Regions from separate parts of the Pseudomonas sp. AC247 genome, predicted to be linked through region 1. Evidence: predicted binding sites of a transcription regulator. Region 1 holds the regulator's gene; each other region holds the start of a gene.

The links. Region 1 encodes sigma-54, which starts transcription at its own class of promoters, with help from an activator protein. Its sites were predicted from a motif close to ANTGGCATNNANNTTGCTNT; they were not measured.
Region 2: the regulator sigma-54 is predicted to act here: its motif matches at 1,657-1,676, upstream of ACZZ0B_RS01435 (pilin).
Region 3: the regulator sigma-54 is predicted to act here: its motif matches at 1,580-1,599, upstream of ACZZ0B_RS18220 (flagellar basal body rod protein FlgF).
Region 4: the regulator sigma-54 is predicted to act here: its motif matches at 1,671-1,690, upstream of glnK (P-II family nitrogen regulator).

The regions. Positions count from the first base shown of each region.
Region 1 covers NZ_OZ409829.1:4,763,739-4,767,947, forward strand. The annotation lists gene lptA (lipopolysaccharide transport periplasmic protein LptA) at 1-123, shown strand, start outside; gene lptB (LPS export ABC transporter ATP-binding protein) at 123-848, shown strand; gene ACZZ0B_RS21740 (RNA polymerase factor sigma-54) at 1,036-2,526, shown strand; gene hpf (ribosome hibernation-promoting factor, HPF/YfiA family) at 2,600-2,908, shown strand; gene ptsN (PTS IIA-like nitrogen regulatory protein PtsN) at 2,920-3,384, shown strand; gene rapZ (RNase adapter RapZ) at 3,387-4,209, shown strand, end outside.
Region 2 covers NZ_OZ409829.1:287,457-291,665, forward strand. The annotation lists gene pilB (type IV-A pilus assembly ATPase PilB) at 1-1,497, opposite strand, end outside; gene ACZZ0B_RS01435 (pilin) at 1,723-2,139, shown strand; gene ACZZ0B_RS01440 (BON domain-containing protein) at 2,449-2,799, shown strand; gene ACZZ0B_RS01445 (DUF2845 domain-containing protein) at 3,031-3,327, opposite strand; gene ACZZ0B_RS01450 (DUF748 domain-containing protein) at 3,327-4,209, opposite strand, start outside.
Region 3 covers NZ_OZ409829.1:4,036,147-4,040,355, reverse strand. The annotation lists gene ACZZ0B_RS18225 (sigma-54-dependent transcriptional regulator) at 1-1,292, shown strand, start outside; gene ACZZ0B_RS18220 (flagellar basal body rod protein FlgF) at 1,654-2,394, shown strand; gene flgG (flagellar basal-body rod protein FlgG) at 2,440-3,225, shown strand; gene flgH (flagellar basal body L-ring protein FlgH) at 3,278-3,973, shown strand; gene ACZZ0B_RS18205 (flagellar basal body P-ring protein FlgI) at 4,001-4,209, shown strand, end outside.
Region 4 covers NZ_OZ409829.1:6,087,353-6,091,561, forward strand. The annotation lists gene ACZZ0B_RS27535 (HigA family addiction module antitoxin) at 69-338, shown strand; gene ACZZ0B_RS27540 (BRO-N domain-containing protein) at 333-860, opposite strand; gene ACZZ0B_RS27545 (accessory factor UbiK family protein) at 1,218-1,478, opposite strand; gene glnK (P-II family nitrogen regulator) at 1,893-2,231, shown strand; gene ACZZ0B_RS27555 (ammonium transporter) at 2,270-3,607, shown strand; gene ACZZ0B_RS27560 (secondary thiamine-phosphate synthase enzyme YjbQ) at 3,824-4,209, shown strand, end outside.

The sequences.
Region 1 (4,209 bases):
TATGACACGGTGAAAAAACTTGCCAGCGCCGGTCGCGCTACCGGCAGCAAGGTCACCGAGGCGCGTCCGCGCATCGACATGGTGATCCAGCCGAAGAAGAAAACCGAAGAGAAAACCCAGTAATGGCAACTCTGAAAGCTCAGCACCTGGCCAAGGCCTATAAAAGCCGCCAGGTCGTGCGTGACGTCAGCCTGTCGATCGACAGCGGCCAGATCGTCGGCCTGCTCGGCCCCAACGGCGCCGGCAAGACCACGTGCTTCTACATGATCGTCGGCCTGGTGCAGGCCGATCAGGGCCGCGTACTGATCGATGATCTGGACGTCAGCCACCAGCCGATGCACGGTCGTGCCAAGGCCGGTATCGGCTATCTGCCGCAAGAAGCGTCGATCTTCCGCAAACTGTCGGTCGCCGACAACATCATGGCCATCCTCGAAACCCGTCAGGAACTCGACAAGGCTGGTCGTCGCAAGGAGCTGGAAAGCCTGCTGCAGGAATTCCACATCAGCCACATCCGCGACAATCTCGGCATGAGCCTGTCGGGTGGTGAACGCCGCCGCGTGGAAATTGCCCGCGCACTGGCCACCGCGCCGAAATTCATCCTGCTCGACGAACCGTTTGCCGGTGTCGACCCGATCTCGGTCGGCGACATCAAGCAGATCATCCACCACCTCAAGGCCAAGGGCATCGGCGTATTGATCACCGACCACAACGTGCGTGAGACCCTGGATATCTGCGAAACCGCGTACATCGTCAACGACGGTCAACTGATCGCCGAAGGTGACGCAGAAACCATCCTGGCCAACGATCTGGTCAAGGAAGTGTATCTGGGTCACGAGTTCCGCCTGTAAGCGCGACAGCATCCTGGTGATTCGCGAGGGCGCTGTATCGATGAAGCAGCTTTTTATACGCTTTAATTGTTACAGCGCTCTAGGCAAACACTTCAGTTTCAGGCATATAATTTGCTTAAGTTTGGCGCTTCGGCGCCCTGTAGTGGATGGCGCATAGCGCCGGCGAATAAGGTGTTAAGCCCCTGCCATGAAACCATCGCTAGTCTTGAGAATGGGCCAGCAGCTGACGATGACACCGCAGCTGCAACAGGCCATCCGCCTGCTCCAATTGTCGACCCTGGATCTGCAACAGGAAATCCAGGAGGCACTGGAATCCAATCCGATGCTCGAACGCCAGGAAGAAGGCGAAGACTTCGACAATTCCGACCCCTTGGCCGACAACGCTGAACAGAAGCCCGCCGAGATCCAGGAACCGTCCTACCAGGAAACCGCGCCGACCGTCGACAACCTCGAAGAAGGCGATTGGAGCGAACGCATTCCCAACGAACTGCCGGTCGACACCGCCTGGGAAGACGTCTACCAGACCAGCGCCAGCAGCCTGCCCAGCAGCGACGATGACGAGTGGGATTTCACCACCCGCACCTCCGCCGGCGAAAGCCTGCAAAGCCACCTGCTGTGGCAACTGAACCTCGCCCCGATGTCCGACACCGATCGCCTGATCGCCGTGACCCTGATCGATTGCATCAACAATCAGGGCTATCTGGACGAAACCCTCGAAGAAATCCTCGAAGCGTTCGACCCGGAACTGGACATCGAGCTGGACGAGATTGAAGCCGTCCTGCACCGCATCCAGCAATTCGAACCGGCCGGTATCGGTGCGCGCAACCTTGGCGAATGCCTGTTGCTGCAATTGCGCCAGTTGCCGGCCAAGACACCATGGCTGGCAGAAGCCAAGCGTCTGGTCACGGACTACATCGACCTGCTTGGCAGTCGCGATTACAGCCAGTTGATGCGCCGCATGAAGCTCAAGGAAGACGAGCTGCGCCAGGTCATCGAGCTGGTGCAGAGCCTCAATCCGCGTCCGGGTTCGCAGATCGAATCCACTGAGGCCGAGTACGTTGTGCCTGACGTGATCGTGCGCAAGGACAACGAGCGCTGGCTGGTCGAGCTGAATCAGGAATCGGTGCCACGCCTGCGCGTCAATGCGCAATACGCCGGATTCGTCCGTCGCGCCGACACCAGCGCCGACAACACCTTCATGCGCAATCAGTTGCAGGAAGCGCGCTGGTTCATCAAGAGCCTGCAGAGCCGCAATGAAACCCTGATGAAAGTTGCCACCCAGATCGTCGAGCATCAGCGCGGTTTTCTGGAGTACGGCGACGAAGCCATGAAACCGTTGGTCTTGCACGACATCGCCGAAGCGGTGGGCATGCATGAATCAACGATTTCCCGGGTGACCACACAGAAATTCATGCATACCCCGCGCGGTATTTATGAGCTGAAATACTTTTTCTCAAGCCACGTCAGCACCTCCGAAGGCGGCGAATGCTCGTCCACGGCGATCCGCGCGATCATCAAAAAACTGGTTGCCGCGGAAAATCAGAAAAAGCCGTTGAGTGACAGCAAGATCGCTGGTTTACTGGAGGCACAAGGCATTCAGGTGGCTCGCCGCACCGTCGCCAAGTACCGCGAATCCTTAGGGATCGCGCCTTCGAGCGAACGCAAGCGGTTGATGTAAGCCACGTTACAGCGTTCCAGTGGCAGGCTATCCAGCCTGCCGCTTTATGCACTGGCAACGAAGGAGAAGCTGTATGCAAGTCAACATCAGTGGACACCAACTGGAAGTGACCCAACCTCTGCGTTCCTATATCGAGGAAAAACTCCAACGACTGGAGCGCCATTTCGACAAGATCACCAACGTGCAGGTCACGATGTGCGTCGAAAAGCTGAAGCAGAAAATCGAAGCCACCTTGCATATACCCGGCAGCGAAGTGGTCGCTAACGCGGAACATACCGATATGTACGCGGCGATCGACGCCTTGACCGACAAGCTGGATAAACAACTCAAAAAGCATAAGGAAAAGACCCAGAGCCTGCTCCAGGGCGCGACCGGTCGATAACCCCCCACCCCATGATCCGACTTGAAAGTATCCTGACCCCCGGCCGTTCCCTCGTGAACGTGCCGGGCGGCAGTAAAAAGAAAGCCCTCGAACAAATTGCCAACCTGATCGCCCGCGAAGTGCCGGATCTGGAGATGCAAGATGTCTTCGAGGCCCTGATTGCCCGTGAAAAACTCGGTTCTACCGGTTTTGGCAACGGCATCGCCATTCCTCACTGCCGCCTCAAAGGCTGCGAAACGCCCATCAGTGCGTTGATGCACCTTCAAGCCCCCATCGATTTCGACGCCATTGACGGCGCGCCGGTTGACCTGCTGTTTGTCTTGCTGGTCCCGGAAGCCGCTACCGATGCGCACCTGGAGTTGCTGCGTCAGATCGCCAGCATGCTCGACCGCAAGGACGTGCGTGACAAATTGCGCAGCGCCGCGAGCAACGAAGCCTTGTACCAGGTCGTTCTGGACGAGCAAAACGGGCAGTAATCATGCGCTTGATCATCGTCAGCGGCCGTTCCGGCTCGGGTAAAAGCACCGCCCTTGATGTCCTTGAGGACAACGGTTACTACTGCATCGACAACCTGCCGGCAGGTTTGCTGCCAGAGCTGGCCGAGCGCGCACTGATCCACACGGAGCTTGCGCAACCGCTGGTCGCCGTGTCGATTGACGCGCGCAACCTGCCGAGTCACCTGAGCCGCTTTCCCGAACTGCTCGAAGATGCCCGCAGCAAGCACATTCAATGTGATGTGCTTTATCTTGATGCCGATGAAGAAACCCTGCTCAAGCGTTTCTCCGAAACTCGCCGCCGCCACCCGCTGAGCAATGCCAACCGCTCGCTGGCCGAAGCGATTCACGATGAAACTGCCCTGCTCGGCCCGATCGCCGATCTCGCCGACCTGAAGATCAACACCACCAATCTGAACCTGTACCAGTTGCGCGACACCATCAAGCTGCGTCTGCTGAATCAGCCGGAGCCGGGCACGGCGTTTCTGGTCGAGTCATTCGGTTTCAAGCGCGGCATGCCGGTGGATGCAGATCTGGTCTTTGATGTGCGCTGCCTGCCCAACCCCTACTGGAAACCGGAACTGCGCGAACAGTCCGGCCTCGATGCACCGGTGGCCGAGTATCTGGCAGCACAGCCCGACGTTGAAGAAATGTTTCAGGACATCTTCACCTACCTGCACAAGTGGCTACCACGTTTTGCCGCGAGCAATCGTGCCTATGTGACCATTGCCATTGGCTGCACCGGCGGGCATCACCGCTCCGTCTACCTGACTGAACGCCTGGGTCAGGCCCTGCAGAAAACCCTGA
Region 2 (4,209 bases), 4.5 Mb from region 1:
GCCGTTGCAATGATCGCAACCGACCGGCTCGTAGATCGTGAAATGGCCGATGCGTTCCTCGGGGAAACCTTCTTTGATCAGAGTTTCCCGGGGGATCTCGATCGGCCTTTTGCAATGGCTGCAGAGTTTGCGCGCCAGCCGTTGGGCAATGATCAGGCTGACCGAAGTAGCAATGTTGAACCCGGGAATGCCCATGTTATGCAGGCGTGTGAGGGTTTCCGCCGCGCTGTTGGTGTGCAGGGTCGAGAGCACGAGGTGACCGGTTTGCGCTGCCTTTATCGCGATCTCGGCGGTCTCCAGATCGCGAATCTCGCCGACCATGATCACGTCCGGGTCCTGTCGCAGAAACGAGCGCAGGGCCTGGGCAAAGTCGAGCCCTTGCTTGGGATTGACGTTGACCTGGTTGATGCCTTCCATGTTGATCTCCACCGGGTCTTCGGCGGTGGAGATATTGATGTCGACGGTGTTGAGGATATTCAGGCCGGTGTACAGCGACACGGTTTTACCCGAGCCCGTGGGGCCGGTGACCAGAATCATGCCCTGCGGCTGCTTGAGCGCGGCCATGTACAAGTCTTTTTGTGCCGGCTCATAACCGAGGGCGTCAATGCCGATCTGCGCGCTGGACGGGTCGAGAATCCGGATCACCACTTTTTCGCCCCACAGCGTGGGTAGCGTGTTGACCCGGAAATCGATCGACTTGCTCTTCGACAGGCGCATCTTGATCCGCCCGTCCTGGGGCTTGCGCCGTTCCGAGATGTCGAGGCTGGCCATGACTTTCAGGCGCGCGGCGATGCGTCCTGCCAACTGCACCGGTGGCTTGGCCACTTCGCGCAAGATGCCGTCGGTGCGCATCCGCACCCGGTAGTTTTTTTCGTAGGGTTCGAAGTGCAGGTCGGACGAGCCGCTCTTGATCGCATCCAGCAGCATCTTGTGAACGAAGCGCACCACCGGCGCATCGTCGGCGTCGAGTCCGCCGATGGCGTCCTGTTTGCTGTCGTCGATGGATTCGACATCGAGGCCGTCGAGGTCGACATCGGCCATGTCTTCGATGCCGGAGGCGTGGGTGTCGAAGAATTTTTCGATGGCATCGGTGAGTTTGTCGTCCTCCACCAGAATGGCTTCGGTGCTCAGGCCGGTGCTGAACTGGATATCGTTGATTGCTTGATGATTGCTCGGATCGGAAATGCCGACGAACAGTTTGTTGCCACGCCGCCACAGAGGTAGCGCGTGGTGTTGGCGCACAAGTTTTTCGCTGACAAGGCCTTTGGGCTGGGTTTCCTTGTCGAGGCAGTTGAGGTCGAGAAACGCCATGCCGAAATGCTCCGACGCGATCTCGGCCACCTGCCAGCCTTTCACCAGCTTGTTCTGCACCAGGTAACTGACCAGCGACAGGCGATTGCGCTGGGCTTGCTGCCAGGCTTGCTGGGCACTTTTTTCCGTGAGCAGTTCGGCCTGCACCAATTGCTTGGCCAGACCGCTCAGAGCGATGTCATTCATGGGGATTCCGCACGCTTGCAGTTCATGACTTATAGCCTAGTCAAGTGACAGCGCCAAACACGTCGGGTGCAGGTGACAAAAAGTGTCAGATAGTGCGGTTAGAGGTTGTAGGAAAGGGCGCGGCAGCGGGTGGGCGCCCAATGACTGGGGCCTGAAGGCATTGGCATGGGCTATGCTGCGTCCTTTGCAGATCATGAGATTTCGACTCATGCATGGAGCGTGTCTATGAAAAAACAACAAGGTTTTACTCTGATCGAGCTGCTGATCGTTGTGGCGATCATCGGCATTCTGGCGACCATCGCCTTGCCGCAGTATTCCAAGTATCAGGCGCGGGCCAAGGTCACCGCAGGGATCGCCGAGGCGTCGGCGCTCAAAGTCAATTTCGAGGACGTCATCAATGCCGGGTCGACCGATCCGAGCCTCACCAACGTCAACGCCGGGACCGCCGCGACACAGAATTGCACCTTGACGGCCGCCGGGAAGGTCGCCGATGGGACGGGCACCATTACCTGCACCTTGCTCAACGCGCCGGCGCCGGTATTGGGTCAAACCGTCACCTTGACCCGTAGCGCCACCACCGGCTGGACTTGCAAGTTCTCCGGCTCCAAAGACTACACAACCACCAGTTGCCCTGGGGTGTAACCGCACGGCGCCTGTTTGTAGCTGTAGAAAAAATGCCCCGCACTGTCGGGGCATTTTCTATTGTCTGGTGCTTCACAAAAGCTTCAATATTTTCAGCGTGTTAGGAACTTTCCAAAAAACCGTAACTTGCATGTAGATAAACCGGAGGTCATGCAAATTGCATGATTTCGAAAATTTGGCTAATTCATATCTTATTGATTTATAAGGATATTATCGATTTTCAAAAGTTGGCACAGCGTTCGCAACTACCTTGGTAACCCTGCTGACAAGACACGCAGCAGACTTTCCAGAAAAACAGGAGTTACTCGTATGAAGAAGTTCGCTATCACTGCCGCTGCTGCTACCGCGCTGACCCTGACCATGGCTTCCGGCGCATTCGCCCAAACCACTCAGACTGCTCCAATGACTTTGGCTGCTGGTGAAGTTACCCAAGCTAAAGAAGCTACTTCCGATACCTGGATCACCACCAAAGTCAAAAGCGACCTGGTCACCGAAAAAGGCATCCCAGGCACCGACATCAAAGTAGAAACCAACAAAGGCGTTGTTTCGCTGTCGTCGACTGTAGCTGTGACCGAAGCTCAGAAAACCACCGCCGTGAACATCACCAAGAAAATCAAAGGCGTCAAAGCGGTCTCCGCTGATGGCCTGAAAGCCGAGTAAGGCATGACTTCTCGCCTGGACCGGGAGAAGGTGCGACAGACGGGCCGAGCCATACGTCTGCCGCAACTTTAGAGTTCATGCGAACGGTCACACGGATGTGACCATTACGGGCCCCGGCACTTGTGTCGGGGCCTGTTCTATTTCAGAAGCAAAAGATCGCAGCCTGCGGCAGCTCCTACATTGGAATACGTTTCCTGTAGGAGCTGCCGCAGGCTGCGATCTTTTGATCTTTCAGTGACCGCGTTTGCTGTTGATCTGCCGCAGGCGATTGCCTTCAAAGCGCAGGTATTGGTACATGCCGTTGCTCGGCCCGTACGTCCATTCCTCGACCTGGAACTCCTCGCGGCGATTGGCGCTGCGCTTGTAGCCCAACACATCGCGGCTGACCGGTTCGCCACACTTTTGCAGGACTTCGCTGGAGCGATCGCCGAGGCTGATCAATTGGCTGCCACAGCGCAGCGTGTCGGACGCCACGGCATGGCCGGTAGCGAAGGTCAGTGTCAGCGCGGCCAGCCAATGGCGTTTCATCATTCGGCATCCAGATGCATTTGCGTCACCACGCGGCCATCGCTTTCGGCCTCGCCAAGGTTGGCGTCGATGAAGTACACGCGGTCGTCTGCCAATTGGCCTTTGTCGACCAGATAATCCTTGATGCTGCTGGCACGGTCCTGACCCAACTGACGTAACAACACATCGCTGCTGCTCCAGAACTGGATCACGCCTTCGCGCATCTTCGCCGTGCGTTCCTCCTTGCCCAGATCCTTCCATTCGGCCGGTGGCTGGGTTTTCAGGCGGGTGCGGTAGATGCCTTCAAGCAGCGGACCTTTCTCACCGTCCGGCACTTGAATCAGGGATGCCTGAGCCGGCACTTTGTCGCCGCGGCGCTGGAGCATCTTGTAGTAATTGTACTGGTATTCACGCTCCAGACGTTGCTCGGCGAGCAATGGGCCGTCGCTGCTCTTGGCGGCGGTGCCTTCGATTTCCAGGCGCAGCGCCGGACGCTCCTTGAGTGCCTGGGACAGTTTGACCAGCGCGGCTTCGGCATCCTTGCTCAGTTCACTGGAGCCTGGGGCAAACGACACGGTGCCAAGGTCTTCCGACCCACCGCCACTGATCAGTCCGCCAATCATTTTGAAAGGGGCGGCTGCGGCTTTGACGATGAGGTTGCGCAGGGTCTGCCAGACAATCGGCATCACGCTGAACTGCGGATTGTTCAAGTCGCCGGTCACTGGCAGTTCGATGGAAATCTTGCCGTCGACGTCCTTGAGCAGGGCAATCGCCAGTTTCAGCGGCAGGCTCACGGCATCCGGGCTGTCGACTTTTTCGCCGAGCTGCAATTGTTCGACCACCACTTTGTTTTCGGCTTTGAGCTGGCCCTTGGTGATCAGGTAATGCAGGTCGAGGTTGAGC
Region 3 (4,209 bases), 730 kb from region 1:
TGGAGTTTCCGGTGTTGTCTATCGACATGGGCGGTTCGATCGTCGCGGCCAACCGCGCGGCGGCACAATTGCTCGGCGTGCGGGTCGATGAGGTGCCAGGCATTCCGTTGTCGCGCTACGCCGAGGATTTCGATTTGCCGGAACTGGTGCGCGCCAACAAATCGCGGATCAACGGCATGCGCGTCAAGGTCAAGGGCGACATCTTTCTCGCCGACATCGCGCCGCTGCAGTCAGAGCATGACGACAGCGAAGCCATGGCCGGTGCGGTGCTGACATTGCATCGCGCGGATCGTGTGGGCGAGCGTATCTACAACGTGCGTAAACAAGAGCTGCGCGGTTTCGACAGCATCTTCCAGAGTTCGAAAGTCATGGCGGCGGTGGTGCGTGAAGCCCGGCGCATGGCACCGCTGGATGCGCCTCTATTAATTGAAGGGGAAACCGGCACCGGCAAGGAGCTGCTGGCGCGCGCCTGCCACCTCGCCAGCCCGCGCGGGCAATCGCCGTTAATGGCACTCAACTGCGCTGGCCTGCCGGAATCGATGGCCGAAACCGAGTTGTTCGGCTACGGCCCTGGCGCGTTCGAAGGCGCTCGCGCCGAAGGCAAGCTCGGCCTGCTGGAACTGACGGCGGGCGGCACGCTGTTTCTCGACGGCGTTGGCGAAATGAGCCCGCGCTTGCAGGTGAAGTTGCTGCGCTTTCTGCAAGACGGCTGCTTCCGTCGTGTCGGCAGCGATGAAGAGGTTTATCTGGATGTGCGGGTGATCTGCGCGACGCAGGTCGACTTATCGGAATTGTGCGCGCGCGGCGAGTTTCGCCAGGATTTGTATCACCGTTTGAACGTGCTCTCGCTGCACATTCCGCCACTGCGCGAATGCCTTGATGGGTTGACGCCGCTGGTTGAACACTTCCTCGATCAGGCCAGTCGGCAGATCGGTTGCCCGTTGCCGAAACTGGCGCCGGCGGCGATGGATCGGCTCAGTCATTACCATTGGCCGGGCAACGTGCGGCAATTGGAGAACGTGCTGTTCCAGGCGGTTTCGTTGTGCGATGGCGGCACGGTGAAAGCCGAGCATATTCGCCTGCCGGATTACGGCGTGCGTCAGCCGCTTGGCGATTTTTCGCTGGAGGGCGGGCTCGACGAGATTGTCGGGCGCTTCGAGAAAGCGGTGCTGGAGCGTTTGTATTCCGAGCATCCGAGCAGCCGGCAGTTGGGTAAGCGGCTGGGGGTTTCGCACACCACCATTGCCAACAAACTGCGTGAATACGAAGTCGGCAAAGACCCCGAAAGCTAAAAGCAACACAGTGGTGAGAAGAACTTTTGTGGCGAGGGGATTTATCCCCGATCGGCTGCGCAGCAGTCGCAAAACCTGCAAATGAGGTCGTCCTGAAGGAAAAGCGGGGCGGCTTCGCCACCCATCGGGGATAAATCCCCTCGCCACAGGGTTATTCATCCAGCCTGAGATCGGGATTGCCGCCAAACGGCATAACACCGCCGGTTTTTCGACTTCGATACATTTCCCCAATCCTCTAAATCTCTCCCAAGTCCTTTGTTTACCGGGCCGCGCGCCGCCAGAAAAAAGTTGGTCTGCAAATTGCTTATGGCTCAGCAGTACAGCAGTGGGCGGCAAACGTCCGGCATGCAGAGGAAAGAGTGTGGACAAGTACCTTTATGTGGCAATGACCGGCGCCAGCCAGAACGCACTGGCGCAAAAGGCGCATGCCAACAACCTGGCGAACATCTCCACCAACGGTTTTCAGCGCGACCTGGAGCAGGCGCGTTCGATGCCGGTGTTTGGTGACGTCTTTCCGGCGCGTGCGTTTGCCATGAGCGAACGGCCCGCCACCGACTTCACGCCAGGCTCGCTGGTGCAGACCGGTCGGGACCTCGACGTCGCCGTGACCGGCAACGGTTTTATCGCCGTGCAGAACCCTAACGGTGGCGAAAGCTACGTGCGCACCGGCAGCCTCAACATCGACGCCCTTGGCGTACTGCGCGCCGGCAACGGCATGCCGGTCATGGGCAACGGCGGTCCGATCGCCGTGCCGCCAGAGCAGCAAGTCGAAGTCGGCGAAGACGGCACCATCAGCATTCGTGCAATGGGTGAAGGCCCGCGCGTCATGGCGGAAGTCGACCGCATCAAGCTGGTCAACCCCGACATCAAGAACATGAACAAAGGCCTCGACGGCTCGATTTATACCAAGGACGGCCAACCGGCGCCGGCCGATGCCAACGTCAAACTGGTCTCGGGTTTCCTTGAGTCGAGCAACGTCAATGCCGTCGAAGAGATGACCTCGGTGCTGGCGCTGGCCAAGCAGTTCGAGTTGCACGTCAAGATGATGAACACCGCCAAAGACGACGACCAGGCCATGGCTCGGGTCTTGCAGATCAGCTAATTATCAGAACGTCGCGCCGTAAAACAGGCGCACGAGGAGAATCGAATGCTTCCGGCTCTATGGGTTGCCAAAACAGGTCTGTCCGCCCAGGACACCAACCTGACTACTATTTCCAACAACCTGGCCAACGTCTCGACCACGGGTTTCAAACGTGACCGCGCCGAGTTCCAGGACCTGCTGTATCAGATCAAGCGTCAGCCAGGCGCCCAGTCGACTCAGGACAGCGAACTGCCGTCGGGTCTGCAAGTGGGTACCGGTGTGCGCATCGTCGGCACGCAGAAAAACTTCACTGCCGGCAGCCTGCAAACCACCGAGCAGCCGCTCGACCTGGCGGTAGACGGTCGCGGTTTCTTCCAGATCCTGCAGCCGGACGGCACCACGTCCTACACCCGTGACGGTACCTTCCACCTCGACTCCAACGGTCAGGTGGTGAACGCCAGCGGCTTCGCCCTGGAGCCAGCGATTGTCATCCCGAACAACGCCCAGACTTTCACGGTCGGTCGTGACGGCACCGTGTCGATCACCGTTGCCGGCAACCCGGCTTCGCAAGTGATCGGCAACCTGCAAACTGCCGACTTCATCAACCCGGCCGGCCTGCAAGCCGTGGGCAACAACCTGTTCCTGGAAACCGCCGCTTCCGGCGCACCGCAAGTCGGTACGCCAGGCCTGAACGGTTTCGGTACCACGCTGCAGAACACCCTGGAAACGTCCAACGTCAGCACCGTTGAAGAGATGGTCAACATGATCACCACTCAGCGCGCCTACGAGATGAACTCCAAGGTGATCTCCACCGCCGACCAGATGCTCTCGTTCGTAACGCAGAATCTGTAATCAAGTCTATGAGGCGGCCATGAGGTCGCCTGCAACACCGTGAGGTAGGGTCATGAATCGCTTCGTATCTGTTCTGGCATTGAGTGGGGTCGTCTCGCTCGCGGGCTGCGTCGCTCCGACGCCCAAGCCCAATGACCCTTACTACGCTCCGGTGTTGCCGCGCACGCCGTTGCCGGCGGCCGCCAATAACGGCTCGATCTATCAGGCCGGCTTCGAGCAGAACCTGTACAGCGATCGCAAGGCGTTCCGGGTCGGTGACATCATCACCATCACCCTGAACGAGCGCACGCAGGCGAGCAAGAACGCCAACTCGCAGATGGACAAGAACAGTGACAACAAGATCGGCCTGACCTCGTTGTTCGGTTCCAGCCTGACCACCAACAACCCGATTGGCGGCAACGACCTGAGTCTGAACGCTGGCTACAGTGCCGACCGCTCGACCAAGGGTGATGCCAAGTCCGGGCAGAGCAACAGCCTGACCGGTTCGATCACTGTGACCGTCGCCGACGTGCTGCCCAACGGCATCATCGCCGTGCGCGGCGAGAAGTGGCTGACGCTGAACACGGGTGACGAATTGGTCCGCATTGCCGGCCTGGTGCGCGCCGATGACATCGCCACGGACAACACCGTGTCGTCGACCCGGGTCGCCGATGCTCGCATCACCTACTCGGGTACCGGCGCGTTTGCCGATACGAGTCAGCCAGGCTGGTTCGACCGTTTCTTCCTCAGCCCGCTGTTCCCTTTCTAGGTGGCTACGTTGAATTTCAAACACCTGATGCTGGCTGCGACCTTGATGTCCGCAGCCTTTGGTGCCCACGCCGAGCGGCTGAAAGATATCGCCAGCATTTCCGGCGTGCGTTCCAACCAGTTGATCGGTTACGGCCTGGTGGTCGGGCTTAACGGCACCGGCGACCAGACGACGCAAACCCCGTTCACCCTGCAGACCTTCAACAACATGCTCTCGCAGTTCGGTATCAAGGTACC
Region 4 (4,209 bases), 1.3 Mb from region 1:
TGAAGGTCTTGTATCCAGGAGTCGGATGTTCCAGCTTGGCCACTCAACGCAGTCTCTGGATGCGAAAAATGGACCGCAATGGTATGCGCCCGATTCATCCGGGCGAGGTTCTGAATAAGGAATTCATGCAGCCGTCGGGCATGACCGTCATGGATCTGGCCATGCCCACGAACTGGCCCGAAAGTGAGATCGAAAAGCTTGTGAAATGCCAGCTCGGGATCTGCGCCGATCTGGCAATCAGCCTTGCCACTCATCTCAACACTACGCCTGAGTTCTGGATGAATCTCCAATCGACTTACGATTTGCGCAGGGCCCAGCTCCGGCATGCGGGTTTATAGCGATTGCAGCATTCGCGAAGCTCTTTTCCACCATGGCCCCGTCATTGGGCGCTTGGTCTGTTCCCGTTCCACCATCATCTGCGGCACATCTTGTAACCGTATCCACTGCTGGTTATTCCAGTGCAACAAACTCAATGTCATGTCCGGCCAACTGAGCAGGCTCAGGTGTGGGCGTTCGCTTGTGGTGGGGTGTTGGGCGTCGCGCAGGGTGGGGATGACTTGGTGGGTGAGCCATTCGCGCAGCGCTCGGTATTCGGGGCAGTAGTGGTAGACGAGGAGGGCGTAGATGCCTGATTCGCTGATCAGCAGGGTGTTTTCGATCTGGTTGTGGATCAGGGTTTTACGGGTTTGGTATTGGTCGGGGTCGAGTTTTCGCAGCATGCGTTCGTTGAGGTAGATGTGCAGCAGGCGGCTCAGGTCTCGGGCGCAGAACCAGGGTTGGTTCTGGATGAGGAGGGCGTGGAGGGGGAGTTTGTGGCGGGTGAAAATGTGCGGGGTCAGATAAGTCTCTTCTTGATTCATTGAGCAGTTCCTCTTGCTTAAGGGGCTGCCCTCAATCGTCGCCAAACGATTGGGTGGCAGTTGTACGCGGGTTGGCGAACCGGAGCAAAAGGAACCCGGCAGACCCGAAGGTCTCCCACGCACAACCGCCATGAAACGATGTGGCGGTAATGTAGCCGCCATCATGGTTGTCGTGCGCCTTAAGCTGTTCGGGTCGCCAAACCCGGTGCTGAACATTCAGCATCGGGTGAGCTTAGAAACCTGGGCTTTTCGGCGCAATCGGACGGCGGTGGTGCAGGTTGTAGGACGTTGCCGGGATGGTTGAAGGGCTGAGGATCAAAATATCGCAGCCTTCGGCAGCTCCTACAGGTGGATGCGTTATTCGGCTGGCGGTGTCAGCTTGGCTTCCATCTCGGCGACTTTGGCTTCGAGGCTTTCGAGGCGGGCGCGAGTGCGGGCCAGTACGACCATCTGGCTGTCGAATTCTTCGCGGCTGACCAGGTCGAGTTTGCTGAAGGCACTCTGCAGCAGCATCTTGAACTGGCTTTCAATTTCGGCTTTCGGCAGCGGGGTGTCGCCGCTGAAGAGGCGGGAGGCGGTGCCGCTCAGGGCGTCGAGGAAGTCTTTGGGCGCGAGCATGGTGGATGTCCTGGAAACAATGGCCGGCAGTGTATCACGCAGTGTCTATAGTCAATCCCGTGGTCAGGGATGCACGCTTTTCGCGCAGGCGGACGGACGGCGACGCACCGTTGTTGTGCGTATCCGGATGGGGTTTTGCACGGGATGGCGTGCGACAGCGGCCAAGGGATTGAAATCAGAGGTTTTTGGCGAGATGGCAAGCTTTCTGCTTAGTCACCTTCGACCCATGCACTGATGCAGTCGCTGTGACGAATGCAGTGCGGCAGGCGGAGCGGGGAGTTTCGTCGGCAGCGGTTAGCTGGCGTCAGTCGGGCAGGTACGGCCGACGATGCGTTACAAAGCCAGGCACTGCGCTTAGACTTGAGTCGGGTTTGTTTTCCTGGGGCAAGTCCACCAATTCGGGAGAGAGTTTTCATGAAGCTAGTCACTGCCATCATCAAGCCGTTCAAGTTGGACGACGTGCGCGAGTCGCTGTCCGAAATCGGCGTGCAGGGCATTACCGTTACTGAAGTCAAAGGCTTCGGCCGGCAGAAGGGTCACACCGAGCTGTATCGCGGCGCGGAATATGTGGTCGATTTTCTGCCCAAGGTGAAAATCGACGTGGCCATCGACGACAAGGATCTGGATCGGGTTATCGAGGCGATAACCAAAGCGGCCAACACCGGCAAGATCGGTGACGGCAAGATCTTCGTGGTCAATCTGGAACAGGCGATTCGCATCCGTACCGGCGAAACCGATACCGACGCGATCTAAGCGCCGCCACAAACCCCAACGCCCCAGGAGAAAACAATATGACTCTGCGTAAATTCGCAGGGCTAGGAGCCCTGTTGTCTATCGTAATGCCCGGCCTTGCTATGGCGGCAGACGAAGTGGCGGCCCCGGTCCTCAATTCCGGCGACACTGCCTGGATGCTCACCTCGACAGCCCTCGTGCTGTTCATGACCATCCCGGGCCTGGCGCTGTTCTACGGCGGCATGGTTCGCTCGAAAAACATTCTTTCCGTGATGATGCAGTGCTTCGCCATTACCGGTCTGATCAGCATCCTGTGGGTCATTTATGGCTACAGCATCGCGTTCGACACCACCGGCATGGAGCAGGGCGTCGTCAATTTCAACTCGTTCTTCGGCGGTATGGGCAAGGCGTTCCTCGCCGGTGTCACGCCTTCGAGCCTGACCGGCCCTGCGGCGCTGTTCCCTGAGGCGGTGTTCATCACCTTCCAGATGACCTTCGCGATCATCACCCCGGCGCTGATCGTCGGCGCGTTCGCTGAGCGGATGAAGTTCTCCGCGATGCTGATCTTCATGGGCATCTGGTTCACCCTGGTTTATGCACCGATCGCGCACATGGTCTGGTCCGGCAACGGCGGCCTGATGTGGGACTGGGGCGTGCTCGACTTCGCCGGCGGCACCGTGGTGCACATCAACGCCGGTGTGGCCGGTCTGATCTGCTGCCTGGTGTTGGGCAAGCGCAAAGGCTTCCCGACCACCCCGATGGCTCCGCACAACCTCGGTTACACCCTGATGGGCGCGGCGATGCTGTGGGTCGGCTGGTTCGGCTTCAACGCCGGTTCCGCTGCGGCGGCCAACGGCACCGCCGGCATGGCGATGCTGGTCACCCAAATCGCTACCGCTGCGGCGGCGCTGGGCTGGATGTTTGCCGAGTGGGTCACCCACGGCAAGCCAAGCGCACTGGGTATCGCATCGGGTGTGGTTGCCGGTCTGGTCGCGATCACTCCGGCTGCCGGCACTGTGGGCCCGATGGGCGCACTGGTGATCGGTCTGGCCGCAGGTGTGGTGTGCTTCTTCTGCGCCACCACGCTGAAACGCAAACTCGGTTATGACGATTCCCTGGACGCGTTCGGCGTACACGGTATCGGCGGTATTCTCGGCGCGATCCTTACCGGTGTGTTCGCTGCGCCGGCTCTGGGTGGCTTCGGCACCGTCACCGATATCGGCGCGCAAGTCTGGATTCAGGTAAAAGGCGTCGGCTTCACAGTGATCTACACCGCGATCGTCACCTTCGTCATCCTCAAGGTCCTGGACGCCGTCATGGGTCTGCGTGTGACCGAGGAAGAAGAGTCGGTTGGCCTCGATCTGGCACAACACAACGAACGCGGCTACAACCTGTAAGTACGCGCACTGAAAAAAATTGCCCGGTTCGCCGGGCATTTTTTTGTCCGGGATTTGTCATTAAGCGACAGGCTGAAAGGATTTTTCGTACGCCTTTAGTCGTGTTTACGACGGCGGTTTTTCACCGGCCAATGGCTTACATCATTGAGCGAATATTAGGGCCTTTGTTTTTTCCCAGAGCGCGCTAGAATGCGCCCCGAACGTGCGGAGAACTGTATGTGGCAACAGACTCTGATAACCCTGCGGGCACGGCCCCGGGGCTTTCATCTGGTAACGGACGAGTTACTCGCTGGCCTGCCTGAACTCAGGGAGTGCCGGGTCGGTCTGTTGCATTTGTGGCTGCAGCACACCTCGGCGTCGTTGACCATCAACGAGAACGCCGATCCGGCGGTCCGTCGCGACTTCGAACGATTTTTCAATCGTCTGATCCCACAAGGAACAGACGGCTATGAGCATAACGACGAAGGCCTGGACGACCTCCCGGCGCACTTCAAGGCCAGCGTGCTTGGTTGCCAGATCAGTCTGCCGGTTTCGGCAGGTCGTCTGGCTCTGGGGACCTGGCAAGGCGTTTATCTGGGCGAGCACCGTGATCATGGCGGTGC